One region of the Desertibacillus haloalkaliphilus genome, then DNA from elsewhere that is predicted to be linked to it. Evidence: predicted binding sites of a transcription regulator. Region 1 holds the regulator's gene; the other holds the start of a gene.
The links. Region 1 encodes NrdR, which represses ribonucleotide reductase genes. Its sites were predicted from a motif close to AACACNATATATNGTGTT; they were not measured.

Region 1 (7,978 bases):
ACAACGTTGCCGTTCACTTTTCCGGCTACGGCTTTTTTCTTTAACCCTGGGCTAATTGAAGCGGCAATATCTTCTGTTGTTACTCCTTTTTCAAACTCCTTTACCGCCCCGTCTGGAAATGTAATTTTGACTGCTTCTGCCATGCTGCTTCCACTCCTTCTTATTAATTCAACTGTTCTTGATGTGCTCATTATTAAGTAAATGGACATTAAAAAACACCCATCCCTACAAAAAAGGGACGAGTGTTGATCTCGTGGTTCCACCCTTGTTCCCGTAGTTGATCAGTACGACCTCCTACGGCTCATGGATCAGAATAACGGTCTGTAGCCGTCAGCAGATACTAATGGTTCCCTGCTGAAGTTCTGAGGTGGTAAGTCAATATTCGTGTTAGGAAGCTCACAGCCTTAGACTCCCCTCTCTGAAAACCGTAACATTCACTCTTGTCCTCTTCAATACTTCTTATCATCTTAAATTCATTTACTATGTAGTATTATATGAATTTAAGATAATAAAATCAAGCGCACAATGAACTTTTTCCTAATTCATTGCAAAAGCGTATCTTGATGCTCACCATACGTAAACTCACGAAGGTGATGAAGAGATACTCTTTCTTGAAACACGGTTTGAATCGTCTGAATCACGCCATCATCAACCGTATTTGAATACAAGAAAATTTTCTTTGGTGACATACTCACAAGTGGGCTAATCACCATCTCTTCAATCGGCACCCCATCCTCAAAGCGCAGCTCCTCATCAAGATATTCACTAATTTCAGAAGGCGTCAGCTTTCTAAACTGCTGATCATAAAAGCTAAACGATTCCTTATGAACGAGGTGAATCACATCGACTTTGGCAGGCTTCACTTTAATAAAAAAGCGAAAACTCTCAACCATATTTTGATACTCTTGTTCGAGCATATATTCATCAATAGCAATTTCTACACAATCAATCAGCATTTCACCATACGCTTTCAACCGAAACGTTAAAAACGGATCATAATAAAGGGTAGAATCTTTCCTTAGGCATGACGCAAACGCTTCATAAATGAGCGATTCCCTAGCGTAGAACTTCTTAATGCTGCGGGGCAAATCTTCACGGTCACCTTCAATAATAGAACGCGCAATCGTTACGATCTGATTTTTCTCCTCGGGATCTTTAAAATAAAACATGGACTCTATAATATTTAATAACCACTCTTCTTCCTTCTCGGCAATGATGTGGTTCGTTAAGATCGATACAATTAATGGTTGTACGGTTTCATAGAAATGATCATCATGCTTATCATCCGTAATCGTAATGATTTGGTCATGCAAACATTCTACAGTACTGTGCAAGCCAAGTGATTTATATTTTTCAGTATGTAGCTTTAATTGTTCAAATACTTGTCTACACTCATCTTTTTCCTCAAAATGAATCGAAATCAATACAAACTCCTCCTTGTTACTTACTCGTCAATTGCATATATAGTTGATCGTTCGTTGGTTGGTCTCTTATCAAAATGTCTCTATTACATACCTATGAGGACAATGCAGAAAAATGATTTAAATTTTTTTGAATTAAAGGATAAAATCAGGACCTTGAGATTGTTAGTTTAGTTACTACGATTAGGAGTATGGCGATCCATGTTATTGCTTAGGAGGATCACCCATTCTCATCCAATAACGGAACCTAGATCCACTTCCCTTTGATAGTAAGCATTTTTATCACAAATAGAGGAACCAAGAACCACAAGATCCCTCTCCCCCTCCAAAGGCGGTGCGAGCAAGCACACTCCTCCACTTATCAGTTCAACACAAAAAACCCTGTTGGTTTTGCTCACCAACAGGGTTTTTACGCAAAGGTATTATTTAATTTTGCATAACAAAATCTTTTTCAGTCGCCTCTTCACTATCAAAACGGCGGACGACTTCATACTTTGTATTTCGTTGTACAGGTATTTTACCTGCTTCTCTAATTAATTGTAAGATCTGATTCGTATTGACTTTATGTGTTGTGCCGGCAGCTGAAACTACATTTTCTTCCATCATCGTTGAACCAAAATCGTTGCAGCCATAGTGAAGTGATTTCTTCCCTACTTCTGGCCCCATTGTCACCCAAGATGATTGGAAGTTTGCAACATTATCAAGGAAAATACGAGAGATCGCAACGTTTTTCAAATACTCTTCCGGTGGTGTCTTCTCACCAGGAAGGTTTGTATTTTCAGGCTGGAACGTCCATGAAATAAAGGCAAGGAAGCAATCTGATTCATCTTGAGCATCACGAATACGTTGCAAGTGAAGCGCACGTTCTTCATACGTTTCACCTAACCCTATCACCATAGTTGCTGTACCGTGCATACCGACTTTTTTCACCATCTTCATGCATTCAATCCATTCTTTCCACGAGCTCTTGATGCGACTCACACGCTTTCTTGTCTTGTCTGTTAAAATCTCAGCACCGCCTCCAGGAACAGAATCCAATCCTGCTTCTTTCAACTCTGTTAAAACTTCCTCTAGTGACAAGCCTGATACTTCAACAATCTTCCAAATTTCAGCTGGTGAGAATGAATGCATCGTAATATCAAAACGCTCTTTAATATTTCTTAATAAGTCCGTATAATAACTTAATGGAAGATCAGGGTTTGTCCCGCCTTGCATTAAGATCTCTGTTCCATTGACATCCATTGTTTCTTGAATCTTTTTATAAATTTCTTCATCGCTTAGGACATATCCATCTTCATGACCAGGTGGTCGGTAAAACGCACAAAAGCGGCAATACGTGTCACAAAAATTTGTATAGTTTACATTACGACCAATGACAAATGTTGTTTCTGGTTCTGGGTGCCATTTTTTCATAATTTCATTGGCAACTTCTCCGATTTTTTCAACTTCATCACTCTCATAGAGCTTGATTGCATCCTCTATCGTGATCCGCTCACCTGTACGTGCACGTTCTAAAATGTGATCTATGCTCATGTAGATAAACCCCCATTAATATAAAAAGCTAGTTTAATAGTATCACAGATTGGTGACGATTTCTTGTCTTAACCTCAAAAAATAAATTTGCAGAATCATCGAAAAAAGTGATTATAAAAGCTAAAAACCTTTACAATCACTTCTAGAATCATCCTACTATGAACGACGATTTCTACCTTTAATAAAAATCGGCTTCGTATAATGACGGATTCGTTCCATAATACGCTTGGCCTTGAGCTGTTCAATCCCACCTTTTTCCGAGTAGGAAAGATGTTCCTCCAACTCATCTAAATCATAATTTGATGTATACAGCGTTGGGAGCTTCTCCATCATACGATATTGTAAAATGACACCTAACACCTCATCACGAATCCAACTTGACATGTTTTCAGCGCCAATATCGTCAAGGATTAAAACTTGGGCACGTTTGACCTTTTCAATTTTCTCATTAAACGTTCCATCACCTAATGAATTCTTAATCTCCCTGAAAAAATCCGGCGTGTAGACAAGCAATGTTTCAATGTTACGATCAGCAAGCTCTTGAGCTATAGCACCCATAATATACGTTTTACCAACACCGAATTGACCATAAAAGTATAATCCGCGGCCATCTTCCCCAGGCTGGGCATTGATGGCGAATTCAAGTGCAGCAGCACTTGCTGTCATCCGTTCATTATCTTGATCGAGTTGGTCGAAGCTAGCCTGAAGAATTTCCTTCGGGACGTGCAAACTTTTAATCAGTTCTTGCTGTTGCTTCCGTTCGTCATACTTTCGCTTAAGCTCGCACGGGTTATATTGAAGCTCAATTCGACCGCGACCTTCGATTAATTCAGGTTGATAGCCTTGGATCATGTTTTTACAAGCGTCAAGTCCAGGGCACGCATCACAATTTGTGCGCTCACCTTTAAATTCAAATAGCTTAGTTAAGCTTCTTTCGATGACTTCTGTTGTCACGGTCGGGTGTTCTTTCAAAAAGGCTTGGATGCGCCGATCTTCATATAATTGCTCTTTTAACGTATCATACTGTTGCATGAAATCACGGTTTTTCATAAACTGTTCCATTGCTGACTTGATTGATTCCACATTTTACTCCTCCTTTTTCTTTTTTTGAGCACGAAGCTGATTCATCAACAACTCAAACCGCTCTTTCTCTTTTTGTAACTCACCGTCGTCTTTCTCTTCTTGTACAGGTTGTTGCCCTTGCTCTTCCGTATTAAACCATTTCGGTAATTTATCTTTTCGAACATTTTGTTTTCGGTTCGCTGAACGCTTCGGTTGATTCCCTTTGTTTTGTTTCCATTCCAAGGTTCGTCGATATTCTCGTTTTGCAAACTCCATCGCTTCACTTACAGTTTTCATATTTTTACGCGACCAATGCCCAGCAATTTTATCAACCAATGGTTTTGTTAATTTCATATCATTTGTCTTTAAAATATAATCGATCAGGACATTCGCTACACCTGGTAATAATTGATAATCCAACAGCAAACCCTCAACTAATTTTACATCAGGAAGTGGAACCTTCGCCCCATCTGAACGGTTCTCAAGCAATGATAATGGTGAAGTTGTTTCATACAACTTAATCATTTTCTCTTCTTCGGTGACAGGCACCTTATCATCCATAAGACGATGGTCTGCAGGCTGTGTTCGCAGCGCTAACGATGGTGGTTCATTTCCATATTCAATGCGATACCACTCCTGGACCCGTTTGCGAAGTTCCTCTACACTAATCTCATCATCATGAATCGCTGCTTGTTGGACAATCTTACTCATCTCTAATGGTTCGATTCGATAAACAAACGCAAGACGAATAATGGCGTCCTTTACTTCAGGTGTTAACATCGCTTCTGAGGCCACAAAATCAGATAAATCAGCAAGTAGTAAATCAAAATCAAAAGCTTGCTCAGCAAAGACGAGCTCACCTTGGCCATTTCTAGTAATAATATCTTTATTCTTGTCCAAAGAAATAGCTTCTGTGAGCTCAGATTGATGATTGGCGATAATTTCAGAATGGTGCAATGAAGAAAAGACTTCATCAAATCCATGTGTCACTTCTTCATACTCATCTTTATTTAGTTTGTCGACCATAAACCGCTCACGCGTCGCCCGATATTTGCTTTTCCCTAGCCGATTATATAAATAAACACTTAATACATCATTTGTAAAAAAATGCTGCGGAGACATCGGGGGCTGTAGCTCATATAAATAGCGCGTTGCATCTTCTTCTGTTTTCTTATAGGTCTTCACGAGACCGATCGCTTCTAGCTTTTTCCGTTCCTCAAAAATCGCATCAAGATCCATACCCATCATCGTCATTAGGCCACGATGAGTTTGGTCGTCACTCCAAAAGCTGTCCCTTTCAAGCTGCGAAAACAAGGTCATATATAGGCTATAGGCGAGAGCACCAATTAAAGGCTGGTACAATAATGTCAATACCTTTTGATCCAAATCCGTCAAATGGTCAACCGTCCGTACAGTATAACGATCAACGGGTAGTAAATGTTTCCAGTGCCAGTTCATGTTCCCCACCTTTCGTTCCAAACTTTCCGATTAACATGACTTATTCATATGATTTATTTGCAAAAAAAGAGCTTTAAGTCCTTTGCCTTAAGCTCATCTTTTACGAATGTTTTGATTCATCACGATTGATTAATTCTTTTAATTCTTTAATGAACACATTAATATCTTTAAACTGTCGGTAGACCGAGGCAAAACGTACATATGCCACATCATCAACGTGCGCCAGACGCTCCATCACCAATTCACCAACCTGGTGACTATTAACTTCTGATACCCCTTTATTACGGAGGTCACGTTCGACCCCATTGACTATGTCCTCTAATGTTTCTAGAGATACAGGACGCTTCTCGCACGCTCGAATGAGACCACGGAGAATTTTTTCACGGCTGAATTCTTCACGCGTCCCCTCCTTTTTGACAACAACCAATGGTAGCTCTTCGACAATTTCAAACGTTGTGAACCGATGCTGACATGATTCACATTCACGTCGTCGTCGAATCGAACGTCCTTCATTGCTTGGTCTCGAATCAAGTACTCGTGTTCCGTTATAGTTACATGTCGGACATCGCATTATAATCATCTCCACTTGAGTTCACTTCTACTTCTTCTACGGTTTTTATGAACATTAAACCTTCTTTAATTAATAATATAGAAAAAAGCACACCATGACAAGAAATCATTCGCAATCGAACGCTCATCTTGCAGGTCCTTATCAAATTCCTTTCTATCATTAATACCCACCTTTAAAACTAAACAAAAAAAGAGGTGTGACTCACACCTCTTTTTTGACTATACCATTATAATGCTTCAACTTTTGGTTTTCCAACTTTAATTGGTCCAATTCCCCTCGGCACCTCGACAACTTCAGACTTCTTTGCGCCTAGTGCCTTTGATATATAATTTGAAGCGACATTTGGGTCAATGATGTCTCCACACGTATAAACGTCTATGCTTGCATAGCCATGTTCCGGAAAACTGTGGATGGTTAAATGTGATTCTGAAATAATTACCACTCCACTTACTCCCTGCGGGGCAAACTTATGGAATGCGACTTCCCTTACTTCCGCTCCTGCCTCTAATGCAGCATCGACAAATGTTTGTTCAATGAAGTTCATGTTATTCAACTTTTCTATGTCACAATCCCATAACTCTGCAATGACGTGACGTCCCATCGTATCCATAAGTTGAATCCCCCTTGTTAAAAAATTTTCATGCCTTCTTAAGCATGCAGGAAGAGCGATTACCACGGGGGAAAGTTAGTCCTAAGAGGTCCTAACCCTTAGAGTAATATGCTCTTCCTATGTTGCTTTCGTCGAAGTTCACGAAAAATAGTATACTTGTTTTAGAATCGATTTGCAATCATCTTTTTCAAACAAGTAAATGATGCATTGTTACACAAACATAAATCATTCGTGTAGGGGAACAACCTTATTTTCTGTTACCTATACCTTTGTTATGCACGATGTTAAGAGATACCAATCTCTGCTTTTTTAGGGAGTGCTGTTGCCACGTGTTTCACTAAATCAACCACTCGGCAAGAATAACCCCATTCGTTGTCGTACCACGCTAACACTTTGATTTGTTTATCAGCCATGACCATCGTAGATAAGCCATCAATAATTGATGAATTTTCATCGCCGTTAAAATCGACAGATACGAGTGGGTCATTTGTAAACCCTAGAATACCTTTTAATTCACCTTGAGAGGCTTTTTCTAACTCAGCATTAATTTCTTCAACGGTTACATCGCGACGAACATTAACTACAAGGTCAACCAATGACACATTCGGTGTTGGCACGCGTAATGCCATTCCATTTAACTTTCCTTCTAATTGTGGAAGAACTTTTGAAATTGCTTTAGCTGCCCCTGTTGAAGTCGGAATAATCGATTGTCCGCAAGCACGTGCTCTTCGTAAATCTTTATGAGGATTATCAATATTTTTTTGATCATTAGTGTAGGCATGAACCGTTGTCATCATACCGCTTTCAATTCCGAACTTTTCATCAATGACTTTAGCTACTGGTGCCAAGCAGTTCGTTGTACATGATGCGTTAGAAATAACATCGTGTTGCTCCGGATTGTAATCCTTTTCATTCACGCCCATAACAATCGTAACATCTTCGTTTTTACCAGGAGCGGTAATCACAACTTTTTTGGCACCTGCTTCAATATGGTAGCCAGCTGTTTCTTTAGATTTAAATTTACCTGTTGCTTCAACAACAATATCTACACCTAATTCATCCCAAGGTAATTGCTTTGGATCACGTGAACTTAAAAGCTTAACCGCTTTATTATTGATAAGAATTTCGTCTCCATTTGGTTTAACTTCCCCAGAAAAAGTACCGTGAATACTATCGTACTTAATTAAATGAGCAAGAGTCTCTGCTGGATAACTTGCATTAATTGCAACGACATCTAATTTATCATCAAGAATTGCTTTTCTAAAAACCATTCTCCCAATTCGTCCAAATCCATTAATTGCTATTTTTGCGCTCATACTCACA
Region 2 (7,978 bases), on a different contig from region 1:
TAGCCAGAATTAGCAAAGACTTTATAACTATAATGGATCGATCTTCGTTGTGCAAGTGCAGTTTTTTGACAGCCTGTTAACTTTTGTTAAACTAATGTTAGGATATACTTTTCAAAATGAGAGAAGAGGTTAGACATGAAAGAAACATGGCATTTTATTGACTCAGGGAATTGTTCGCCCGCTTATAATATGGCACTTGATGAGGCATTATTAGACTGGCACAGCAAAGGGAAAGTCCCACCTGTGATTCGCTTTTATGGCTGGGATCCGGCAACCCTATCGGTTGGCTATTTCCAAAAGGTAGAAAAAGAAATTAATATGGAGGCTGTGAAAAAGCATCACTTAGGGTTTGTTCGTCGCCCTACAGGAGGGAGAGGGGTGCTCCATGATCAAGAGTTAACCTACAGTGTGATTGTGTCCGAGGATCACCCGGAAATGCCCGCAAGCGTGACGGAAGCATATCGCGTAATTTCGCAAGGCATCCTTGAAGGGTTCCGTGAAGTGGGGTTAGATGCCTACTTTGCGATTCCAGAATCTAAAGAGGATCGTGAAGCACTTAAAAACCCTAGATCAGCTGTTTGTTTTGATGCCCCTTCTTGGTATGAGCTCGTTGTTGAAGGAAGAAAAGTGGCCGGCAGTGCACAAACGAGACAAAAGGGTGTGATTCTTCAGCATGGTTCAATTATTTTAGAGATTGATGAAGATAAACTATTTGATCTTTTTAACTACCCAAATGACCGGGTTCGTGAGCGCATGCAGCGTAATTTTAAAAATAAGGCGGTGGCCATTAACGCATTAAGAGAAAAGCCTCTTTCACTAGATGAAGCCCGTACGTGCTTTAAAAATGGATTTGAAAAAGGATTAGATATTGAACTTGTTCCTTATACGCTAACAAAAGAAGAAGAGGCGTTTGTTCAAAAGCTGGCAAAAGATCGTTACGAATCCGATGATTGGAATTATCGTAAATAAAAAGAGCTGTGGCAGTCCCAACCAGTGGGATCGTCACAGCATTTTTGTTAAAGAGCTTCAATAGATTCAGAAAAACAGCGTTGGAGATCTCTAGTGACTGGACCGACAGGGTATGTTTGTTGGATGGTTCCCTCAATAGAAATGATCGGGGTCACTTCATTACCTGTACTTGTCATAAATACTTCATCAGCGTTCTTTAGTTGTTCGAGCGTAAAAGGCTCTAGGACGACATCAATATGTAGCTCATCTACAAGTGATAAGACGAACTGACGTGTGATTCCATTTAAAATTAAATTTGTTGCTGGATGAGTATAAAGGACGCCATCCTTTATGATAAATATGTTCGATGATGAACCCTCAGTAACATCATTACCACGATGTAAAATTGCTTCATAGCATTGATTATCAGCAGCCTTTCTTTTCGCAAGGACATTTCCTAATAGGTTAATCGTTTTAATATCACATCGAAGCCAGCGAATATCTTCTGTAGTAAGGGCATGTACACCCTCTTTTTTTGCATGTCCATTCGCAGGCCATTCCTTACTAAATCCAGTTATAATCGGTGTGATTTCTGGATCGCGTTCATATAGGTGGTTCCGCGGGGAAATACCTCTTGTCATTTGGATATAGATGAGACCACAGTTAACGTTGTTTTTTTCAATCAATTGTCTAATTAATGAGTAAAAGGTCTCATGTTGATAAGGAACTGCCATATCCAACTTCTTTGCGCTTTCGAAAAAACGCTCAAAATGTTCAGTTAATAGAAATGGTTGTTGATTATAGACACTAATGACTTCGTAAATGCCGTCTCCAAAATTATAGCCACGGTCCTCGAAATCAATTGTAACTTCACCCCTTGTTACAATCTGATCGTTAAATAGTACATACTGCATGTTGATTCCTCCATCTTGATTTTAAGATCAACTTCGATTATCATTCAATTTTGTATTTAGTTTATTACATTTGTGTCGACATTGCATATGGAAATGATAAATCTTTTTTATAAGGTAAAAACGATGATTGTGTGAATGAAGCTCTAAAATATGCAACTAGGGAATTTATGCAAAAAACAACGTGAAAACACAAGCATCGCATTTTTTCTCTTTTTTTCGTAGTTATTTACTTTCTTACAAAGTTGACAAAATTAAAATACGAACGTGCAGGTCACAATATATAGTGTTGATCTTGAAATGTCGAATACTATATATTGATTTGCGGTGAGGTGTATGATAAGCTAAGGCAAGCAAAACGTTCAGCGGTATTCGTCGGCAGAACGTTACTCTATTTGATAAAAAGTGATGAGGACAAGCTTGCCATCAACTTATGGTACATACATCGATGTCTAGTTATGTGATTTTATTAAGGGGGAGAAAATGGAATGACGATGACGATGTCAAAAGGAACAAACATCAACATTGAGCGGTTGAATCAAGATATTGAACAATTTCCTCAAGTCCATCCAATTACAAAGGATATGAAGCTGACAAAACAAGGAGTTTCGAGACTTGTCATGCTCGATCGATATACATTCAAAGATACAGAAAAGGTAACATTAAAAGAAGGCGACTTCGTTGTGTTGACGGTTAAGGAAGACCCGAAGTTTCCTGCACGTGGATTTGGTATTGTTCAGTCCATCAATTGGGATATGAACCAAGCAAAAGTCCGTGTTGATGAAGAATTTCAAGCTATGCTAGAGGATCCAGAAGAAGTAAATTCTGGGGTCGTGACGCGCTCGTTAGACACGATAGAAAAACCGTTAGAAATTTTTTATGAACAAATTGCTAAGCGTAATGCAACTGGACTAGCTTCCGTTGAAACGGACGAAACGAAACGCCAACAATCATTTGAACGCTTTTATGATGAGCTGGTTAAGATGAACTTCATTCCAGCAGGACGTGTTCTTTACGGCGCTGGTGCTGATACAGATGTAACTTATTTCAACTGTTATGTGATGCCTTACGTTCAAGATTCACGTGAAGGAATATCGGAGCACCGTAAACAAGTCATGGAAATTATGAGCCGTGGTGGTGGTGTAGGAACAAATGGTTCAACCCTACGTCCGCGTAACACACTTGCACGTGGTGTCAATGGTAAATCATCCGGTTCGGTATCTTGGCTAGATGACATTGCCAAGTTGACGCACCTTGTTGAACAAGGCGGTTCAAGGCGTGGAGCTCAAATGATTATGCTCGTCGATTCTCACCCTGATATCCTTGAGTTTATTATCTCAAAGATGCAAAACCCAAGAATTTTACGATTTTTACTTGAAAGTTCAAATGATGAGCTTATCAAACAACTTGTAAAAGAAAAGTTACATTTTACGCCATTAACAGAGATGGAAAAGTCCATGTATCAAGGAATTTTGAATTATAAGGCGATCCCGGGTCAAGGTGGATTTGAAGATAGTGTCATTCAGGAAGCTGAAGAAAAACTTAACATCGGCGGGACATACAGCGTCAATAATCCAGAATTTTTAACAGGAGCAAATATTTCAGTGTGTTTAACGAAGGAATTTATGTACGCTGTTGAAAATGATGAAGATTATGAGCTTCGCTTCCCAGATGTTGAGAGCTACAGCGAAGAAGAAATGGAAATTTATAATCGTGAATGGCATGAATGTGGTGATGTTCGTGAGTGGGAAGCACGAGGCTTTAAAGTGCGAACGTACCGCACGATTAAGGCGAAAGAATTATGGAATTTAATTAATATCTGTGCGACATATTCAGCTGAACCAGGTATTTTCTTCATTGACAACGCAAATGACATGACGAATGCAAAGGCGTATGGTCAGAAAGTTGTCGCAACAAACCCGTGTGGTGAGCAACCTCTTGCACCATATTCTGTTTGTAACTTAGCTGCAGTCAACTTGGCTGAGATGGCTGACAAACAAGCCAAAACGGTTGATTTTGAAAAGCTTAAACGCACGGTTGAAACAGGGGTACGTATGCAAGACAATGTTATTGATGCGACACCTTACTTCCTTGAGCAAAATACAAAGCAAGCCAAAGGTGAGCGTCGTGTTGGTTTAGGAGTTATGGGGCTACATGACTTATTAATCTACACAGAAACGGTTTATGGCTCTGAGAAAGGCAATCAATTGGTTGATCAGATCTTTGAAACGATCGCAACGACTGCTTATCGGACAAGCATTGAGCTTGCAAAAGAGAAAGGAAGCTTTCCATTTTTGGTTGGGAAAACTGACGAAGAAACAAAGGAACTGCGTGAGGCATTTATTCATACAGGCTATATGAAAAAAATGCCAGAGGACATCCGCCAAGGCGTATTAAACTATGGCATTCGCAACTCTCACTTATTAACGGTTGCCCCAACAGGGTCAACGGGAACGATGGTGGGAGTAAGTACAGGACTTGAGCCATATTTCTCTTTCTCTTACTTTAGAAGTGGCCGTTTAGGTAAATTTATTGAAGTGAAAGCAGAAATTGTACAAGAATACTTGGATCAAAACCCTGAGGCCGATGAAAATCATCTACCGGAGTGGTTCATCTCGACGATGGAACTTTCTCCTGAAGCTCATGCCGATGTGCAGTGTATTATTCAGCGTTGGGTCGATAGTTCACTATCAAAAACAGTAAATGCCCCGAAAGGATATTCTGTTGAACAAGTTGAGGCTGTTTATGAACGACTATATCGTGGTGGTGCTAAGGGCGGTACCGTTTATGTTGATGGTAGCCGTGATGCTCAAGTATTATCACTAAAAGCTGAAGAAAACAGCTTTGATGATGAGCAAAATAATCATGAACAACATGGATTTAATGAACCGGTTGTGCTCGTTGAAACGATTGCCGATGTCCGTTCAACAGATGTAACATTTGGTTCAGAGATAGGGAATAAATGTCCAGTTTGTCGTGAAGGAACGGTTGAAGATATTGGTGGCTGTAACACATGCACAAATTGTAAAGCGCAATTAAAATGCGGCTTATAAAAAAGTAGACAATGGGGATGTTTCAAAAGGTTTAAATTAATCTTTTGGGCATCCTCTTTTTTTATGAAAGAAAAGCACATGCGGCCTCAGTGGTCGGTCATTTCATCGTTTCCATCACTTCCATCAACTACACCTGTTCATGACCGTACCTTGTGTGAACACTATAAAAAAAGGTAAAAAGGGTGTTAACGATGAATGCATTTATTCCACAACTTGTTTATATTGAACCTAATGCACTTAATTATCCGCTCGGTGTCGAGCTGAAAGATAAATTTGAAAAGATGGGGATTGAAATTCGTGAAACGACTTCTCATAATCAAGTTCGTAACATCCCTGGTGATACTGAATTGCAAAAATATCGAAATGCAAAGTCAACGTTAGTCATAGGCGTTCGAAAAACATTAAAATTTGATACGTCAAAGCCATCGGCTGAGTATGCGATCCCTCTAGCTACTGGTTGTATGGGACATTGTCATTATTGTTATTTACAAACGACGATGGGGGATAAACCATATCTACGCACATATGTGAACCTAGATGATATTTTTGAGGCAACACATCAATATATAGAGGAGCGCAAGCCAGAAATTACTCGGTTTGAGGCAGCTTGTACATCAGACATTGTTGGTATTGATCACCTAACGCATTCACTAAGGAAAGCGATTGAATTTATCGGCCAAACCGAATTAGGGCGACTACGTTTTGTCACTAAGTATCATCATGTTGATCATCTTTTAGATGCGAAACATAATGGAAATACGAGGTTCCGTTTTAGTCTTAATTCCAACTATGTAATCAAGAACTTCGAACCAGGGACTTCTCCTTTTGATAAACGAATTGAAGCAGCGGGGAAGGTAGCTAATGCAAATTATCCTCTAGGGTTTATCTTAGCCCCGCTCTATCGTCATAAAGACTGGGAACAAGGATATCTAGACCTATTTGAACGATTAGAAGCAACGCTGCCATTGTATGCGACAAAAGATCTTACGTTTGAATTAATACAACACCGCTTTACAAAAACTGCAAAGCGAATCATTGAAAAACGTTATCCAAAGTCGAAGCTAGAGATGAACGAAGAGGAACGTAAGTATAAATGGGGGAAGTATGGACGAGGCAAGTACGTGTACCAAAATGATGAAGCAACAGAGCTGAGAGAAACAATTGAATCGTATATTCATAAATTTTTCCCTAACGCAAAAATCGAATATTTCACCTAATACAAGATATTGTCGTCGGTCGTCGATTATAGTACAATTAAGCTGATATGATCATGTATAAATCTGATGAGTAACGGTGAGAGGAACTGGAGGGGACCCGATGCCAACACCTAGTATGGAAGATTATTTAGAGAGAATATATATGTTAATTGAAGATAAAGGATATGCACGAGTATCCGATATAGCTGAGGCGTTGGAAGTCCATCCATCCTCTGTAACGAAAATGGTACAGAAACTAGACAAAAGCGAATATCTCATTTATGAGAAATACCGTGGATTAGTACTTACTCCAAAAGGAAAAAAGGTTGGAAAACGTTTAGTATATCGACATGACCTTTTGGAAGACTTCATGAAAATCATTGGGGTAAATAAGTCCAATATATATGATGATGTTGAGGGGATTGAGCACCACTTAAGCTGGGATGCGATCGACCGAATTGGCGACCTCGTACAATTTTTTGAAGAGGATCAATCGCGAGTCGAGGCTTTGCGCGATGTTCAAAAAAAGAATGAAGAGCAGTCATAGCAATAAGCTATGGCTGCTTTTCATTTTTTAGCTTAACACGCGGACACTTCGTGGCAATTTGCATAGGTTGTTATGGAGGAGGTAGATGAACGTGGAGATCGATGGTGTATTTGAGGGAGGGGGCGTGAAGTCACTAGCTTTTATTGGCGCATTAAGGGAAGTTGAACGAAAAGAGATGACCTTTGATCGTATTGCTGGAACGAGTGCAGGTTCTGTCATTGCATCTTTTATTAAGGCTGGCTATACGAGTCAAGAAATCGAATCTCTTGTCACTAATACTGACTTTACTACATTTATGGATCCGATCAACTCGATTCTTCCTTTTCGTTTTGCGAAATGGGCTCGCGTCTATTGGAAATTAGGTTTATATAGAGGAAACTTACTTGAACAATGGCTTTCTGACCAATTAGCTGTAAAAGGAGTGAAGACTTTCGCAGATCTCCCAGAAGGTTCACTCAAAATTATTGCTTCTGATTTAACACGTGGCCGTCTTATCGTATTACCTGATGATTTGGAGCAATATGGTTTATTGCCAGAGAAGTTTCCAGTTGCGAGAGCCGTGCGCATGAGTTGCAGTATTCCGTATTTTTTTGAGCCTGTAAAAGTGACAGGTGCTTCAGGGAAACGTTTTGTCATTGTTGATGGTGGCGTCCTTAGTAATTTTCCAATTTGGTTATTTCTAAATAAGAAAACGAATAAATTAAAGCGTCCGTTGCTTGGATTTCGGTTATCACCAAAATTTGATGACTTGCCAGAGAATGATATAAAAAATGCGTTAGGACTATTCCACTCTTTATTTGAAACGATGTTGCGAGCACATGACCTTCGGTATATTACAAAAGATCATACCGATAATATCGTATTTATCCCTGTAGAGAGTGTAACGGCTACTGATTTTGATCTTAGTTTAGAAAAGAAAAAAGCTCTCATCAACATTGGAAGAGAGCGTACAAACAGATTTCTTAAACAGTGGACCTATTAATTAGAGGCTCATTCGTTTGCCTGAGCGTTCATAGATTTTGAATTTGATAAATAGCATAGGAGCTAACCATGTGATCCACATTCCCATTAGTGCAGCGTGAATAAATAGAATGGCTGGTTGTTCAGGTAATAGGAAGCTTAGGCTATAGATACTAAACAACCCAATTGTGCCGATCAAGAAGGCGATTGTTTTGCGTGTGTAGTTAGGTGAGATGACCATTCGGTTCTTAATTTGTTCAAAGCCATAACCGACGCCGACACCTAAAAGGAGACCTGCAAAGAAGCTGCTTTTAGGGTTCAATAATACGAGTGCAATGGGTATAACAAAAGAAAAAATAAGTT

Region 2: KH400_RS13930 (vitamin B12-dependent ribonucleotide reductase) is a predicted target of NrdR. The motif match lies at 2,133-2,150, and genes of this name have one in related genera.

What each region holds. Positions count from the first base shown of each region.
Region 1 covers NZ_JAHPIV010000001.1:185,661-193,638, forward strand. The annotation lists gene thrS (threonine--tRNA ligase) at 1-143, opposite strand, end outside; T-box leader at 232-462, opposite strand; gene ytxC (putative sporulation protein YtxC) at 543-1,424, opposite strand; gene mqnC (cyclic dehypoxanthinyl futalosine synthase) at 1,848-2,954, opposite strand; gene dnaI (primosomal protein DnaI) at 3,111-4,037, opposite strand; gene KH400_RS00880 (replication initiation and membrane attachment family protein) at 4,041-5,474, opposite strand; gene nrdR (transcriptional regulator NrdR) at 5,575-6,045, opposite strand; gene KH400_RS00890 (hypothetical protein) at 6,026-6,172, opposite strand; gene speD (adenosylmethionine decarboxylase) at 6,272-6,655, opposite strand; gene KH400_RS00900 (glyceraldehyde-3-phosphate dehydrogenase) at 6,940-7,971, opposite strand.
Region 2 covers NZ_JAHPIV010000012.1:527-8,504, forward strand. The annotation lists gene KH400_RS13920 (lipoate--protein ligase family protein) at 136-969, shown strand; gene dat (D-amino-acid transaminase) at 1,017-1,862, opposite strand; gene KH400_RS13930 (vitamin B12-dependent ribonucleotide reductase) at 2,348-4,912, shown strand; gene splB (spore photoproduct lyase) at 5,104-6,129, shown strand; gene mntR (transcriptional regulator MntR) at 6,230-6,655, shown strand; gene KH400_RS13945 (patatin-like phospholipase family protein) at 6,747-7,637, shown strand; gene KH400_RS13950 (phosphatase PAP2 family protein) at 7,638-7,978, opposite strand, start outside.